Regions from separate parts of the Bradyrhizobium sp. KBS0727 genome, predicted to be linked through region 2. Evidence: predicted binding sites of a transcription regulator. Region 2 holds the regulator's gene; each other region holds the start of a gene.
What was found. The regulator LexA, encoded in region 2, represses DNA repair genes until DNA is damaged. The targets are predictions, from matches to a motif close to TGTTCNNNNTGTGTTCNG.
Positions count from the first base shown of each region.

Region 1: the regulator LexA is predicted to act here: its motif matches at 2,606-2,623, upstream of parE (DNA topoisomerase IV subunit B).
Region 3: the regulator LexA is predicted to act here: its motif matches at 2,439-2,456, upstream of FFI89_RS16935 (single-stranded DNA-binding protein).
Region 4: the regulator LexA is predicted to act here: its motif matches at 2,388-2,405, upstream of recA (recombinase RecA).

Region 1 covers NZ_CP042176.1:4,121,539-4,125,715, forward strand. The annotation lists gene FFI89_RS19150 (MBL fold metallo-hydrolase) at 1-59, opposite strand, end outside; gene FFI89_RS19155 (Hsp20 family protein) at 419-871, shown strand; gene FFI89_RS19160 (hypothetical protein) at 969-1,292, shown strand; gene FFI89_RS19165 (hypothetical protein) at 1,390-1,659, shown strand; gene FFI89_RS19170 (DedA family protein) at 1,819-2,349, opposite strand; gene parE (DNA topoisomerase IV subunit B) at 2,624-4,177, shown strand, end outside.
Region 2 covers NZ_CP042176.1:3,556,642-3,560,818, forward strand. The annotation lists gene FFI89_RS16405 (ComEC/Rec2 family competence protein) at 1-1,281, shown strand, start outside; gene FFI89_RS16410 (hypothetical protein) at 1,291-1,518, opposite strand; gene FFI89_RS16415 (hypothetical protein) at 1,577-2,005, opposite strand; gene lexA (transcriptional repressor LexA) at 2,239-2,952, opposite strand; gene glp (gephyrin-like molybdotransferase Glp) at 3,156-4,177, opposite strand, start outside.
Region 3 covers NZ_CP042176.1:3,665,229-3,669,405, forward strand. The annotation lists gene FFI89_RS16920 (outer membrane protein) at 1-230, opposite strand, end outside; gene FFI89_RS16925 (outer membrane protein) at 422-1,216, opposite strand; gene FFI89_RS16930 (outer membrane protein) at 1,412-2,176, opposite strand; gene FFI89_RS16935 (single-stranded DNA-binding protein) at 2,675-3,172, shown strand; gene ccoG (cytochrome c oxidase accessory protein CcoG) at 3,228-4,177, opposite strand, start outside.
Region 4 covers NZ_CP042176.1:4,700,230-4,704,406, forward strand. The annotation lists gene gcvP (aminomethyl-transferring glycine dehydrogenase) at 1-72, shown strand, start outside; gene FFI89_RS34980 (hypothetical protein) at 120-560, opposite strand; gene FFI89_RS34985 (hypothetical protein) at 741-1,148, opposite strand; gene recA (recombinase RecA) at 1,195-2,286, opposite strand; gene FFI89_RS22120 (lipocalin-like domain-containing protein) at 2,495-2,980, opposite strand; gene FFI89_RS22125 (hypothetical protein) at 3,578-3,826, shown strand; gene FFI89_RS34990 (hypothetical protein) at 4,105-4,177, shown strand, end outside.

The DNA.
Region 1 (4,177 bases), 560 kb from region 2:
AGCGGCGCGCTGACGATGCCGGCAGCGCCGGCCAGCATGTGACGTCGTGTCAATTCCATGGGGTGTCCTCCCTGTGAGACGATGCTATCAGCGGCTTTTCCCGCTTTTTTTTGATCTCGTTGGCGGCGTCATTTTTAGCAGCGTTTCGCCGTCAAGGCGATGACGCTGTCTTGTCGGCTAACCCCTGTATGGCGGGGTTATTCCGGCCGCAAGCGTCAGCCGGCAAGCAACTGTTAATCAGTTTGGGCGGCGGCCTAAATTTTTTCAGAACCCCTCTTGAACTTTTTTCGGGCCTGCCAATTATTTTGTTCGCCGCACCCGGTGTGGCCGGGGCGCCTTTGGGCCCCGTAGTTGAGGCGGGCGCCGGCAGGTGTCCGGCGCCGGCTCGTACCCATCTTGCTCTGAGGAGGATTTGGCTATGAGATATGATTGGACTCCCCTGTGGAGGTCGACCATCGGCTTCGACCGCCTGTTCAACGTTCTCGACGAGGTCCAGCGGACCGCGGAAGAGAGCTTCCCGCCGTATAATATCGAACAGCTCGACGAGAACCGTTTCCAGATTTCGGTAGCGCTTGCCGGCTATACGCCGGACGAGGTGACGCTGACCGCCGAGCAGAACGTGCTGACCCTTGAAGGGAAGAAGGCCGAGAAGGAAGAAAAGACCTTCCTGCATCGCGGCATCTCCACCCGCAGCTTCAAGCGCCAATTCACCCTTGCCGACCACGTCGAGGTCAAGGGCGCACGGTTCGAAAACGGACTGCTGCTGGTCGAATTGCAGCGCGAGATTCCAGAGGCCATGAAGCCGCGCCGCATCGCCATCAACGGGACTGCGCCTGCCAAGGTCGCCCAAATCGAATCCAAGGCCGCGTAATCCAAGGCCGCGTAACTTACCGGCGGTCTGGACCGGCCTGCGCCGCGCGGGAACTTCCCGCGCGGCGCTCCCCACGCGTCAATGAATGGAGGCACCCATGCGGACGACGCCCGCTTACGACAACGTTTTCGATTTCAACGCCCTTTTGCATCCCGGCACGGTATTCGAGCATCCCCGCGATGTCGTTGCCGATCCAGCGCTCAGCCTGTCGGAAAAGCGAGCCATTCTCGCTTCCTGGGCTTCCGACGCTTCCGCCATCGCATCCTGCCCCGCATTGCGCGCGCCTGACGGTCTCAGGGCTCCGGTCCACATCGACCACATCCTCGAAGCGCTTTGCGCGCTGGATGGCAGCGGCCCACGCAACCCACCGGGCGGCAAGCCGATGCGACTGCGCTCAACGGCGCGATGCGCGGCCGCCTGACCAGAGATGACCGTCAATACCGGGCGGGCCCTGGCGCGACATGGGCCTTCCCTTCCAACCCGACAAGGAAAAATAAGAGACCGTCATGGAGTCGACGATGATCGACGAAAACCTCGCTCGCCTGCGTTCTCACCGCAACAATATCCATCGCTACCGCCGGTTGCTTGCAACCGTGCTGAGCGAGTTCGAGCGCAGCTATGTCGAACGGCGCCTTCAGCAAGAGCAAGCATCGATCGATGCCCTCACGGCTGAGACATTTCCCTTCACACTGTCCGCAGTTGATCCCGCTCATCAGAGTGCGGCCGAAGAGGACGGCCATGTTTCAGTTGGATACGTTCATCATAGAGGGCCATCAGAAGGTCGTTGACCACTACCGCTGGCATTACGACACCGCGGGATCTGAGGCTGAACGTGAACACTTTCAGCGCCGGATGGTGGAAGAATATGAGGTGCTGAAGCGTGATACCGAGCCACCGTCCCGTGGGGTACAACACGCCGCATAGGTGCGGCGCCTGCCCTCGTCCCTTCAGACCACCCGCAACAGCCATTCGGCGAGCTTGCCGATCACGTCGCCGAACAGCAAAAGCGCCGCCGACCAGATCAGCGCCGAGATGAAATTGGCGATCTGGAATTGCCAGTACGACATCTCGAAAATCCCGGCCGCGAGCGGCACCGAAGCCCGCAGCGGTCCGAAGAACCGGCCGATGAAAATCGAGGGCACGCCCCATTTCCTGACGAAGGCCTCGCCGCGCGGCAGTATCTCGGGAAAGCGCGACAGCGGCCATATCTGGGCGACCTGTTCCTTGTATTTGAAACCGAACCAGTAGGAGAGCCAGTCGCCCAGCGCGGCGCCAATGCCGCCAGCGATCCAGACCGGCCAGAAGCTGATGCCGGTCACACCGATCAAGGCGCCGATCGCCACCAGCGCGCCCCAGGCCGGTATCAGCAACGAGATGAAGGCCAGTGACTCGCCGAACGCCAGCGCAAGCACGATCGGGGCGGCCCAGCCCTGGTGGTCGCGCACGAAATCGGTCAGGGCGCGCGCAAAATCTTCCATTCCTTGAATGCCTTCCCCGCCCCGTATGCCCCCGCTGAACCCCGGGGGGTCCGCAGCCAACGAGAGGTACGCCAGCCCATTGCGTGACTTCAAGTCACAAAGGCGGACACGGCGCGTGATTGCCTTGTTTTGGGCACCCAGGACCTGATAGAGGGCGCCGATCGGCGGTTGCAACGGACGCCGCTGCCGCCTGCCGTCACTTTCTTGGCCCAACCATGGCATAGTGAGAGCAACCGATTCGCTGCGCGATTTCGCGCGCAACACATAAAGAACCATGTCCAAAGCATTGAAATCGAACGCCAAAGCCAAGGCACCCAGCGACCTGTTTGGGGCGCCGGAATCCAAGGGCCGCACACCCATGAAGGCTGCAGCCCGTTCAGGCAGCGCTGAAGACGCCTACACCGCCGCCGACATCGAGGTGCTCGAAGGGCTCGAGCCGGTGCGCCGCCGCCCCGGCATGTATATCGGTGGAACCGACGAAAAGGCGCTGCACCACCTGTTCGCCGAAGTCATCGACAACGCCATGGACGAGGCCTTGGCGGGACACGCGTCCTTCATCGAGGTCGAACTCGGCGCCGACGGGTTCCTCACCGTCACCGACAACGGCCGCGGCATTCCCGTCGATCCGCATCCGAAATTTCCGAAGAAGTCGGCGCTCGAAGTCATCATGTGCACGCTGCATTCCGGCGGCAAGTTCGACTCCAAGGTTTACGAGACCTCGGGCGGCCTGCACGGCGTCGGCGTCTCCGTGGTCAACGCCCTCTCCTCGCGGCTCGAAGTCGAGGTCGCGCGCAGCCAAAAACTCTACCGGATGAGTTTTGAGCGCGGCCACCCCAAGGGCAAGCTCGAAGACCTCGGCAAGATCAACAACCGCCGCGGCACGCGCATCCGGTTCAAGCCGGACACCGATATTTTCGGCGCCAAGGCGGCGTTCAGGCCGCAGCGCCTGTTCAAGATGACGCGCTCGAAAGCCTACCTGTTCGGCGGCGTCGAAATCCGCTGGCGTTGCGATCCCGAGCTTCTGAAGGGCATCGAGGATGTGCCGGCCGAGGACAGCTTCCACTTCCCGGGCGGCCTCAAGGACTATCTCGCCGCCGCCATTCACGCCGACACGCTGGTGCATCCGGATATCTTCTCCGGAAAATCCGGCCGCAACGGCTCGCACGGCGCCTGCGAATGGGCGGTCGCATGGACGGCGGATGCCGACGGCTTCCTCTCTTCCTACTGCAACACGGTGCCGACGCCGGACGGCGGCACCCATGAGTCCGGCATGCGCAGCGCCATGCTGCGCGGCCTGAAGGACCATGCCGAGCGTCTCGGCCAGGGCAAGCGCGCCTCCTCCATCACCTCCGAAGACGTGATGGTGGGAGCTGCCGTGATGCTCTCGGTGTTCGTGCGCGAACCGGAGTTTCAGGGCCAGACCAAGGATCGGCTTGCCACCGCGGAGGCCCAGCGCATCGTGGAACAGGCAATCAAGGACCCGTTCGACCACTGGCTGTCCGGCAATCCGCTGCAGGCCAACAAGCTGCTGGATTTCGTCATCGAGCGCGCCGACGAACGGTTGCGCCGCCGCGCCGAAAAGGAAACCTCGCGCAAGACCGCGGTGAAGAAGCTGCGCCTGCCCGGCAAGCTTTCGGATTGCACCAACACCGCAACCGAAGGCTCCGAACTGTTCATCGTCGAGGGTGACTCGGCCGGCGGCAGCGCCAAGCAGGCGCGCGACCGCAAGACCCAGGCGATCCTGCCGTTGCGCGGCAAGATCCTCAACGTCGCCTCCGCCACCAAGGACAAGCTCACCGCCAACGCCCAGCTCGCCGACCTGATGCAG
Region 2 (4,177 bases):
TCGGCGGCGGCGGCACTGGTGGCTGCCGCCTTCTATCTGCTGCTGTCGGGCGCCGAGGTCGCGACGCAACGCTCGTTCTTCATGACCGCGGTGGTGCTGATCGCGGTCATGGTCGACCGCCGCGCCGTCACCTTCCGCACGCTGGCGGTCGCGGCCATGATCGTGCTCGCGATCGCGCCGGAAGCCCTGGTGCATCCGAGTTTTCAGATGTCGTTTGCGGCGACCTTAGGTTTGGTCGCGCTGGTGCAGATCGGCATGCCGCGCCTGTTCGCGACGGCAGATCATTCCGCCACCGCGCGCGTGGCGCTGTGGGGCGGACGTGAGATCATGGTGCTGTTGCTGGCCTCGCTGGTGGCGGGGCTGGCGACCACGCCGTACGCGGCGTTTCACTTTCACCGCATCACGCCCTACGGCGTGCTGGCCAATCTTGCGGCGATGCCGGTGGTCTCGGCAGTGGTGATGCCGGCGGGGCTGCTCGGCCTCGCGGCGATGCCGTTCGGCTTCGACGGGTTTTTCTGGTGGCTGATGGGGCTCGGCATCGACTGGATGATCTGGGTCACGCAATGGGTCGCGGGCCTGCCCGGCGCGGTCGGCCGGGTGTCGGCGTTCGGCATCGGTCCGTTGATCGCGGCCAGCGCCGGCATCATCCTGCTTGGCCTGTTGCGGACCCCGTTGCGCTGGTCCGGCGTGGCGCTGATGCTGTTCGCGGCGGTGTGGGCGGCGCGCGTGCCGCAACCCGACATCCTGATTTCCGCCGATGGCCGCCATGTCGGGGTGCGCGGCCAGGACGGCCGGCTGCATTTGATGCAGGCCGCAAAGGGCTCCAAAGACGCCTTCCTGGTCAGGGAGTGGCTGGCGGCGGACGCGGATGCGCGAACCGCCGACGACGCCACGCTCGGCGAGGGCGTCTCCTGCGACGACAACGGCTGCGTGACGGCATCGCCCGGTGGCGCGCTGGTCGCATGGGCGCTGCGGCCCGAGGCGCTGGCGGATGATTGCGAGCGCGCGGCGCTGATCGTGACCACAAGGCAGTCGCCGGCCGCCTGCGCCGCGTCGGCGATCGACACCGAGCGCCTGCGCCGGCAGGGCGCGCTGGCGCTGCGGCGCGGCCGCGACGGATTTGTCGTCGATGCCGTCAAACCCGGAGGGATCGATCGTCCCTGGTCCAAGGCGATCGCCGAGGATGGCGAGACCGACAGCGCCGTGCTGGCGCCGCGCAAGCCGTCGCCGCGCGCCGTCGATGCGACGCCGGCGGACGCCGACCTGCAGGCGGAAGAGTGAGGCGCTAAGTCAATGCTCGTCGAGTACGGGGGAGGCCGGCAACTCAAACGCGCCGAGATGAAATTCCTCCGGCGCATCCGGCTCCGAGGGCAGGTTGACCAGCGTAAACGCCGCATCGGGAAACTGCTGCCAGATCGCGAGATCGTCCGCGCTCACCGTGAGCCAGCCGAACCGGAACATGTAGCGGCCGGGCTCGGTGACACGACCAGCCTTTTGCCACGTGACCTTGTTGACCATGATCAGCCCCGATACCGGGCTCCGCCGACGGTTGCCGGCGGAGCCTAGTCCCGAGAAATCAGCCGGTAAAGATCGATGTCGCTGAAGGTGATGTCACTTCGCTCGCAGCGGGCGCGCGTTCTACCGCCGGCTGTTGCACCGGCAATTGTAGCACGCTGACGCGCTGGCCTTCGCAGAGCTGCGTCACCAGCACACGGCTTCCGTCCGGAAATTCGATCGCGTCGTGATGACGATCGGGCACATCAGGCGCGATCTGGTTGAACTTGCAGACCCGCCAGTCGAGCGTGCGCGTCCAGATCCAGCGGTTATCGTATTTGACCTCCTGCGCGAAGGCGAGCTCGGTGCCGGGAAGCATGCAGACCGCTACCGCAGGTTCGTTTTCGGATGCAAAGCCGCGGGTCGACGTGCCGCGGAAGGTGGTGGTGATCAGCGTCTCTCCGACCTTGGCGGGGCGCGATGCCACGGCGTGCAGACTGTAGTCACACATCGGATGGCTCCCTCGATTGAGATAGCTAACCCGTGTCTGTGGGAGGCACAGGCCTCTATCAGAGTGGACATTGGCGCTGAGTCTCCTCCGCTTTCGGGGCAATTCTGCGACTCTGCGCCGGTGCCTTTATCACAAACGCGCTAGCGCGCGTTGGTTCCAAATGCGCAACAAAAAACCCCGGCCGACGGCCGGGGCTGTGTTCGATGTCGCGGCTGGCGGCTGCCGGGAGCCGATCAGTACTTCCGGTACAGCCCGATCAGCTTGCCCTGAATCCGGACCCGGTTCGGCGGCAGGATGCGGACCTCGTAGGAAGCGTTGGCGGGCTCGAGGGCGATCGAGGCGCCGCGGCGGCGGAAGCGCTTCAGGGTTGCTTCCTCCTCGTCGATCAGGGCCACCACGATGTCGCCGGTGTCGGCGGTCTCGTTGCGCTGGATCAGCGCCATGTCGCCGTCGAGAATGCCGGCGTCGACCATCGAGTCGCCGCGCACTTCGAGCGCGTAATGTTCGCCGCTTCCGAGCATGTCGGGCGGCACGCTGATGGTGTGGCTGCGGGTCTGCAGCGCCTCGATCGGTGTACCGGCGGCGATCCGGCCCATCACGGGGACGGCGACCGGGCGGTTGCCGTCATCCTCGGCGGCCGAGGCGCCGGTGGCGCGGACCTTGCCCAGCGTGCCCTCGATGACGCTCGGCGTGAAGCCGCGGCGACCGTTGCCGTTGTTACCACCGCCGGTAATCTCCGGAAGCTTGATGACCTCGATGGCCCGGGCGCGGTTGGGCAGGCGGCGGATGAAGCCGCGCTCTTCCAATGCGGTGATGAGACGGTGGATGCCGGATTTCGAACGCAGGTCGAGTGCGTCCTTCATTTCGTCGAAGGAGGGCGGCACCCCGGCCTCCTTCAGCCGTTCGTTGATGAAACGCAGAAGTTCATACTGTTTGCGCGTAAGCATCGCGAGCATTCCCCCGGTTGGCGGTATTCGTCCGGTTTCGAAACCTCAGGCCCAGATCGCCGAGAGTTCCGAAACTCTCGTTTGTAGACACTAGTTCTCGAAACAAATCATGAACGAACACTATATGTTCGATATGTGTTCCGCAACCACTTAATTTCCGGTGAATGCGATCAGGGTTTTGGCAGCAGGTGTCGCTCGGGGCGTCACTCCGGCAGCCGCAAGAACGTGCAAGGCGTCCCTTTCGGGGCGGCGGCGGCAAACGGCGGACGTATCAAAAGTGCCCGTGCCGCAGCGAGATTTCCAAGCAGCGAGGAATCCTGATGATTGACGGGCATCGCCGTCAGCGTGCCGTCGGCGCGCTCCTCGAGCCGGGCGCGCAGATAGTCTTCGCGCTGGTCGTTGGCGGCGAGATCGCGGCCGAGCAGGGCGGTCTCGCGCGCGTGATGGATGCTGTTGCGGCCCGAGAGCGCCCGAATCAACGGCACCAGAAACAGGAACCCGCAGACATAGGACGAGACCGGATTGCCGGGCAGGCCGATCACCCGCATCCCGCCGAGCCGTCCGTGCATCATCGGCTTGCCGGGCCGCATCGCGATCCGCCAGAACGCCATGGTGACGCCCTCGGCCTCCAGCGACGGCTTGACCAGGTCGTGGTCGCCGACCGAAGCCCCGCCCGTGGTGATCAGGATGTCGGCGCCGGAATCGCGGGCGCGGCGGATGCCTTGCGTGGTAGCGGCCACCGTGTCGGCGGCAATCCCGAGGTCGATGGTCTCGGCGCCCTCGGCCCGCGCCAGCGCGCGCAAGGCGTAGCCGTTGGAATAAACGATCTGGCCCGGGCCAGGCGTCGCACCCGGCATCACCAGCTCGTCGCCGGTGGCGAGTACCGCGACCTTCGGGCGGCGGCGCACCGAAAGCTCCGGATAGTTCATGCCGGCGGCGAGCGACAGATCGCGGTCGGTGAGGCGGCTGCCGCGCGCCAGCAAGACGTCGCCCTCGCGGAAATCTACCCCGGCGGGGCGGATGTGGCGCCCGGCGACGGCGGTCTCGGTGATGGTGATGTGATCGCCCTGGACGTTGGTGTCTTCCTGGATGATGACGGCATCGGCGCCGTCGGGGACGACACCGCCGGTGAAGATCCGCACCGCTTCGGCGGCGCCAACCTTGCGCCCGAACGGCCGCCCGGCCGCAACCTCGCCGATCACCTTCAGCCGCGCGGTGAGGTTAC
Region 3 (4,177 bases), 110 kb from region 2:
CGCGGGGTATTCGCAAGCGCGACGCCATTGTCGCTGGTCAGGTTCCAGCAGTTGTGGCTCGATCCGCCGCCGCCATTGAGACCGACATAGAAGCCGCTCCAGTCATAGACCGCGGCAATCATCGGCGCCGGCGCCTTGTTGTAGGGGCGGGCGGCGAGATCCGCCGCCGAGGCCGGGGGCGTGAGGGCCAGCGCGCCGACACCGACTGCGGCGAGCAGAAATTTTCTCATCTCGTACCCCTTGGGAATCTATTCTGGAGACTTTCGTTGTTCCCAAGCTACCAAGGCGTGCAGTCGATGGCTGTTACATCTTGGTCACAGTTTGACATAATGTCGCACCGGTTCGATTTCGCCATGCGAAAGCAGGCAAACAAAAAGGCCGGCGCGAGGCCGGCCTTTCGCAGTCCGTTGACGCAGTAAGCTCAATACTTGGCGATAACCGGGCCGCCGAACTTGTAGCTCAGGCGGGCGGTGACCATGTCGATGTCCTGACGGATGGTCTCGGTGCGCGAAAACGCACCGGTGGTGGAAACAAAGGTCAGGTTGCGGTTGCCCATGAAGCCATGGACGTAGTCGATGCCCAAAACGACGTTCGGCGTAATACCGAAATCGAGGCCGGCTCCAACTGCGCCGCCCCAGCGGGTATCGCTGACATTATCGAGCACTGTACCGATACCGGTGGCGGTTCCCTGGAACTTGTCGTTGACCACCATGCCGCCGCCCTTCACGTAGAACAGCACGTTGTTCCAGGCGTAACCGATCTGACCGGTGAACACGCCGATCGCGTCGATCTTGGTGTTGTTGGTGACGCCAGTCACAAACCTGCCCCCGGGCACGAAAATCAAGCTGGTATTGGATGCCGTCAGATCAGCCCAGTCGCCTTGGGCTTCCAATCCGAACACCCAGGCGCCGGCCTGCCAGCGGTAGCCGGCCTGACCACCGACCACGCCGCCGGACGCATCGTGACAACCTTCACGTCCGCCGGGGCTCGTAAACACGGCAATCACACCGAAGGTGAACGGACCCGTATCCCAGCATTTGTGGGACCATGCGCCGCCACCGTTGATACCAATATAGAATCCGCTCCAGTCGTAGATTGCGGCAACCATGGGCGGAGGCGCCTTGGTGTAGGGACGGGCGGCCAGATCGGCGGCTGAGGCGGGCGCGGCCAAGCCGAGCGCAGCGAGGCCAAGTGCGGCTGAAATGAGCTTCTTCATGAAAGTCTCCCCGATTCTCACGATTGAACTTCAACCACGAGTTTACCCCGTCACAACCTGGAACGCTGTAGCAGCGCGAACACACTCCGGAAGATAACGCAGCCTGCGGGCCGGAGCAGGGGGAACTTGCGGCCCCAAAAACAAAAAGGCCGGCGCGAGGCCAGCCTTTCAGTATCCTGTTTGACGCTGCTTGTATCAGTACTTCGCGATGACCGGGCCACCCCAGCGGTAGTTGACGCGGACGGTAATGAGGTCGGCGTCCTGCTTGATGCTGTCGGTGCGGGTGTTCAGGCCTGCGACCGGGTTGACGCTGGTGAAGGTGTTGCCGTTCGTTCCCATAAACAGATGGTCGTATTCGACTGCGGCCGACCAGTTCGGCGCGAAGCCGAATTCGACGCCGGCGCCGACCGCGCCGCCCCAGCGGGTTTCGCTGGTGCGATCGATCACGAGGTTGGTAGCGGTCAACACGCCTTCATAACGGTTGTCGGTAACCGCGGCGCCACCCTTCACATAGAGCAGGGCGTTGTTCCAGGCGTAGCCGATCTGGCCGGTGAACAGGCCGAAGGCATCGATCTTGGTGCGGTTGGTCGAGACGCCGAGCGTGGCGAGGCTGGCATTGCTGCCGCGGAAGTCAGCCCAGTTGCCTTGCGCTTCCAGGCCGAACACCCAGTTGCCGGCCTGCCAGCGGTAGCCGATCTGGCCGCCCGCGGTGCCGCCGGTCGCGTCATGGCAACCTTCGGCAACCAGAGCAGTGGCGATGCCGCCAATGGCGGTGTTGGTGTAGCAGTTGCGGCTCGAACCCCAGCCGCCGTTGGCGCCGATGTAGAAGCCGCTCCAGTCATAGACGGCAGCGATCATCGGGGCGGGCGCCTTGGTGTAGGGACGCGCAGCGAGATCGGCAGCAGCGGCGGGAGCCGCGAAGGCGACGAGGGCAACCGTGCCCAGCAGAAACTTCTTCATGGTCCACTCTCCAGCTGTTGGCCGCTTCTCGTTGGTCCCGAAGCGTTTTCGTGATGACGCGAGCGCCGCATCGTTGGAACAATCCATACGCCGGATCGATTGAAAAAGCCGTCGCCGAAATGCAACACTCGGGGGCGAAATGCGGTCCGGCAAGTTAATGATTTGTTTATGGTATTTCGGCCGCGCTGAGAAGAACCGGGTTCCACTTTGGCGGTTCGCTTCGGGCTCGCGCAAAGTGAGCACTGGATGACGTGCGGTTGCGTGGAACAAAACTGGAACATTGGTTTCGGGCGTGCTATATGTGGATAACCGGGGGATTGCCGATCGAACGCTAAGTCGGCAACGCCGGCGAGCGTATAGGGTCGCTTCGGATGGTCCTGGGTTTGGCCTTTGGTCGGACAGGATGACGGACAAAGCGACAGGTTGAAGCTGCAGGCGGCCGGCGTGTGACGGCAGGCCCGGCGATGTCTTGACAGTGATTTTGAGTGGAGAGCGGCGATGGCGGGAAGCGTGAACAAGGTGATTCTGGTCGGAAATCTCGGCAAGGATCCGGAAATCCGGCGGACACAGGACGGGCGGCCGATCGCCAATCTGAGCATCGCGACCAGCGAAACATGGCGCGACAAGAACACCGGCGAGCGCAAGGAAAAGACCGAGTGGCACCGCGTCGTCATCTTCAATGAAGGGCTTTGCAAGGTCGCCGAGCAGTATCTGAAGAAGGGCGCCAAGGTTTACATCGAGGGCGCGCTGCAGACCCGCAAATGGACCGACCAGGCCGGCGTCGAGAAATACTCGACCGAAGTCGTGCTGCAGGGCTTCAACTCGACGCTGACGATGCTCGACGGCCGCAGCGGCGGCGCTGGCGGCAGCTTCGGCTCGGACGATTCCGGCGGCGATTTCGGCGCCGAGCGCTCGGTCAGTTCGGCGCCGCGGCGCGCGGTTGCGGCCGGCGCCGGCGCGCGCAACAACGACATGGACGACGATATTCCGTTCTAGGACGAGGTATTAGAGCGATCATCCGGTTGATCGCACCGAGCCGTTGTTCGGTCGCCTATGGCACGACAAAGCGGTCGACCGCCGAAAGCACCTGCTTTCCTGCAAGGTCCCTTGCCACGAACCGGATGCTGCCGCTCACGGGGTGGACCATGGTGACGGCGACGCGGACGGCCTCGGAGCCGTCGGCCGGTACGGTCACGGGCTTACCGGGCTCGCCCCCGATAAGTGTCAGGCTTGCCTCCGCGCCTTCCGCTTTCAACTCGAACGCGTGCGGCACACCGGATTTGTTGAGCAGCTTGATCGTATAGCCGTTGCGGACTGAGCCGTCCGACAACATTACCGCCAGCGGGCTGCGGTCATGTTCGACGGTGATCGAACCGGTCGTGCGGTTGGCGAACATGATGGCCATTCCCGCAGCCAACGCCACGCAGGCGCCGGCAAGCCCGACCGTCTTCGGACGGACGAGGCGTGAAACGCGGGCTTCGCCCTTACGTTCGCGCTCGATGTTGTTCCAGCTTTCGTAGTCGATCAGCCCGCGCGGGCGGGATAGCGACGCCATCACGTTGTCGCAGGCGTCGACGCAGAGTCCGCAATTGATGCAGGCGAAGTTCGGTCCCTCGCGGATGTCGAGGCCGATCGGACAGACCGTGACACATAGGTTGCAGGCGACGCAGTCCCCGGCCTTTTCGCCGCGACTTCGCAGCTCGATGGCCTTCTTCGCCGAGGTCCGCTGTTCGCCGCGATAATCGCGATAGTTGACCGTGTAGGCTTCGGGATCCCAGATCGCGCCCTGCAGTCGCGGCCACGGGCACATGAACGTGCAGACCTGGTCGCGCGCAAAGCCTGCCAGGCCATAGCTCGTTCCGGCAAACACCGTGATCCAGGTCCAGACCGAGGCGGAGGCCTCACCATGCACAATCGCGCGGATAAGCTGGGGAGCGTCGGCAAAATAAAAAACCAGCGCGCCCCCGGTTGCGAATGAGATCGCGAGCCAGGCGGCATGCT
Region 4 (4,177 bases), 1.1 Mb from region 2:
AACGTCTATGGCGACCGCAACCTGGTGTGCTCGTGCCCGCCGGTCACCGACTACGCGCAGGCTGCGGAGTAACAAACGCTCCGATTCGCAGACGCACGCAACGCATCTGCGGGCCCGCGCTACGGCCCGACCAGCGTCGGATTCCAGCGCCACATCCGGTCGCTGGTCAGGTGCGTGCCGCCCCACCAGCGGTCGATCGGATTGTGGCGGCTGAAGTCTGCCTCGTGGCGAAGAACCGCTCGGCCGAAGTCGGTGATCGACAGCTGGCAACGCTGATAGGCCGATACACGATCGCGGAGATTTTCCCTGCTGAGTGACCGGGTCTCATCGAGTCCCGCCAGCGCCGGTACCGGTCCATGTGCAAGACCATCAAGAAGGTAGCCAAGCTCATATTCACTGAACACCCGCGTGCGGCGCAGCCCCCGATGATAGAACAATGCACTCTGGCGTCTGTATCCCGCTCCAACCAGTTCTAGCAACCGCAGCTCCGTAGCTCCAAGTCCTGTGGGGCCGGGAAGTTCCTTCAGCAGATCGGCCAGAGCCGGTCGCAACAGCGGCAAAAGCGCTCAAATCTCCTTTCAGCACATCAAAACAGGCTTCCGGCGTTGCCGATCGATAGGCCTGCCAGCCCAGCGAGGCTGTCTCGAATACAGCCGTTGTGACGGGGATGGCCGGGATATTTCCCTTGGCAAGAAAAGCGTCCTCCGCGCCGCTAAAATCGATATCAAGCAAACGTATCTTCAACTTGGATCAATATCGGGATCCGACGAAAAGAAATCGAGCAACCAGATCAATTGCAGCTGATCAGAAGGGGTCGGATCGAACCATAATTCAACCTCATCGTAGAGTTTGCAGAATTCAATCAGGCCGAGAGCCCTGCCGCCGCGACCACGCCGTAAGATATAGTCGGACCAGTGATCACCCTGGCCTTGGTCAGAACGCGCAGCAAGAAAGGAAGCCAAATTTTGCGGCGTGGGCAATTCGCCCCACGCGAATTTGAAGTTGAAGAAAACCGTGACATCGGCACGGTCTGTTTTCTCAAGACAAACCCGTGCAAACCGGTCAGGATCAGACGCTTCATAGCTTCGCTCGCTACACACCAACAAAAACGGGCACTGAGAACGTCGGCAACTCAACGTCCGCAGCACCCGTCATGTCGAAACTCAGGTTACACGAACCAGGTCTCGGAAAGCCTCACTCTTCGGCCTCGGGATCCTCACCGTCGGCGTCGCGCTCGGGCGAGCCGGCCAGAATCTGCTCGGCGATCAGGCCGGAGTTCTGGCGGATCGCCATCTCGATCTTGGCGGTCATATCAGGGTTGGCCTTGAGGAAGGCTTTTGAGTTTTCGCGGCCCTGCCCGAGCCGCTGGCTGTCATAGGAGAACCAGGCGCCGGATTTCTCGACGATGCCGGCCTTGACGCCGAGGTCGAGAATTTCGCCCATCTTGGAGACGCCCTCGCCATACATGATATCGAATTCGACCTGCTTGAACGGCGGCGCCAGCTTGTTCTTCACCACCTTGACGCGGGTCTGGTTGCCGACCACTTCGTCGCGTTCCTTGATGGCGCCGATGCGGCGGATGTCGAGGCGGACGGAGGCGTAAAATTTCAGCGCATTGCCGCCGGTGGTGGTTTCCGGCGAACCATACATCACACCGATCTTCATGCGGATCTGGTTGATGAAGATCACCATGGTGTGGGACTTGTTGATCGAGGCGGTGAGCTTGCGTAGCGCCTGGCTCATCAGCCGCGCCTGCAGGCCGGGCAGCGCATCGCCCATCTCGCCCTCGAGTTCGGCCTTCGGCACCAGGGCGGCGACCGAGTCGATCACCAGCACGTCGACCGCGCCGGAACGCACCAGCGTGTCGCAGATTTCCAGCGCCTGCTCGCCGGTGTCGGGCTGCGAGATCAGGAGTTCGTCGATGTTGACGCCGAGCTTGCGCGCATAGACCGGGTCGAGCGCGTGTTCGGCGTCGATGAAGGCGCAGATGCCGCCCTTCTTCTGGGCTTCCGCCACCGTGTGCAGCGCCAGCGTGGTCTTGCCCGAGGATTCCGGCCCGTAGATTTCGACCACGCGCCCCTTCGGCAGCCCGCCGACGCCGAGCGCGATGTCGAGCCCCAGCGATCCCGACGAAATCGTTTCGATGTCCATCGAGCGGTCGTTCTTGCCCAGCTTCATCACCGAGCCCTTGCCGAACTGGCGCTCGATCTGGGAGAGCGCGGCGGACAGGGCCTTGGTCTTATCCATGGAGGATCCTTCGACGATACGCAGGGCAGTAGCGGACATAGGTGGTGCTCCTTATGGCGGGGATTCGCTAGCGGGACAAACGGGCGACAAAATCTTTGGGAATCGACGGCTGATGGGAACCGTGTACCACGTTTGTTCTATGTTCGCAATATGTTCTTTTGAAAGTGCTGGGTGCTGGCCCCTTTCCGTCCCGCCAGATGGTTAGTGGTCCCTTTACAATTTTAGGAGTGGTCCCTTTGAGAACCCCTCAGCGTTCACGCTCCCAAGTGAGGGTGCCCACCACCTTCTTGCCGGGATAGACCGCGCTGGCCTGTTCGGCGGTTCGAATGGAGAGTTTATCTCCCTCCAGCTTGAAGAACCGGACTTGGGCCGTGCCGGTCAAAATCTCGTTCCACGATAGATCGACGTTGGTCGTAAGCTTGTCTCCATCGATTGTGAATTTGCCGGTGTAGACCATTAGCGATTTGAGGAGCGCGGCCGATTCCGCATCGTTCGTTGCAGGCTTGCGATCTGGTCTGGCGATCATGAACGCCGAGAATCCGTCAGGTGTGAAGACTGCCCTGCCTTTCGGATTGGGGCCGAATGGCTGAGCGGCTTCTCCATCGATAACTTGAATCGTCCATGAGGTTAGCTTCCAGCTACCCGATATCTGTTTCGCGACATCCTGCGCCAGAGCCAATCCAGGTTGGAAATAACAACAAGCAGCAACAGCGAGGGCAATGAGGCGAACCATATTTTCCTCCCTTGGATCAAATTCCATGCACTAGCTTAGTCTTGCCGAGCCCGCCTCAGTTGGCGGCCTCTTTCCATTTTGGACAAATCAGAGACGCCGGAGGAATGGTGGCTTCGGGGGCGGCGTCTCAGTGGGTGACGAAGCTTCCGGATTCGGTAACGAAAGTGAAAACTGAATGACTTGCCGCCCATAATGACGAGCCACCTTGTCTCGAAGGTCCCTCATATCGCGAGGCCCTTCCCGGCCAACATTAAATCACTGGCCTGATTTAAATCTGCGAGTAGCGGTCATTGAACCTCGGCACGCCTCGTGAAGACAGATAGCTACCGGGGGATTGCATTGTCCGGACTTAGAACAGCGTCACCAAGCATTATTCGGCTTGGGGACGCTGTTTGCTTTAGTGGCCTAGTTTGATCCAGCGAGTGGCCTATTTCGGCCAGTACCAAGGGTACGTTCCGTATTTGCCCCCAAGTGTCCAAAGTAGATTTATGGAGTGTCCTAAATCCCGGCGTCTTGGGTTCCTTGTCGCAGGTTCCCACCTGACCTAACCTTGGGCGTTTCAGCATCCCAGGGAGGGTCATAGAAGTGCGATTTTCCATGTTTTTGTTGATTGGCATCGTCGGCCTGGCTTCTATCGAAACCGCCTCGGCTCGCTCCTGCTCCGAACAAGGAGCATTGTGTGTGGGTTGGGCGAAAGCGAACCTTCCAGACGCGGCAAGGCAAGGCTCCGCCATAGCGATATGCCGTGAAGAAATTCCCAAATGCAAAGCGCGTTGCAAGGCCGGCAACAAGTACTTCGTCGGGATCGGCGGCTCTAACCAATATCCAATTGATACCTGCAATTAGAGCGAACTCAGAGGCCGCCTCAGTTGGCGGCCTCTTTCGTCTCCGCCGCCGGAGGTGGAACCAGGAAGGCGAACGCTTTTTGGCAGCCATTTCCAGCACGCGACCGAGTTGGATACGGGTACCGACCTGTTTCCGACCTCAGTGGCCTCTTTGATTTCGGCAGTGGCCTAATTTGGAACTATGCCCCGTAGGGAACTGACTCCCGGGCGGAGACATATTAAGATCGGAAAGTACTCAAGCCCTGCGGTTAGGACCCGCAAAATAACGGAGGTTGCGTCATGGAGCGTCGCCGTTTCACACAGACCCAATCCCTTGAAGAACGACTGGCCGAGGAAGCGAAGCGCCTACGCG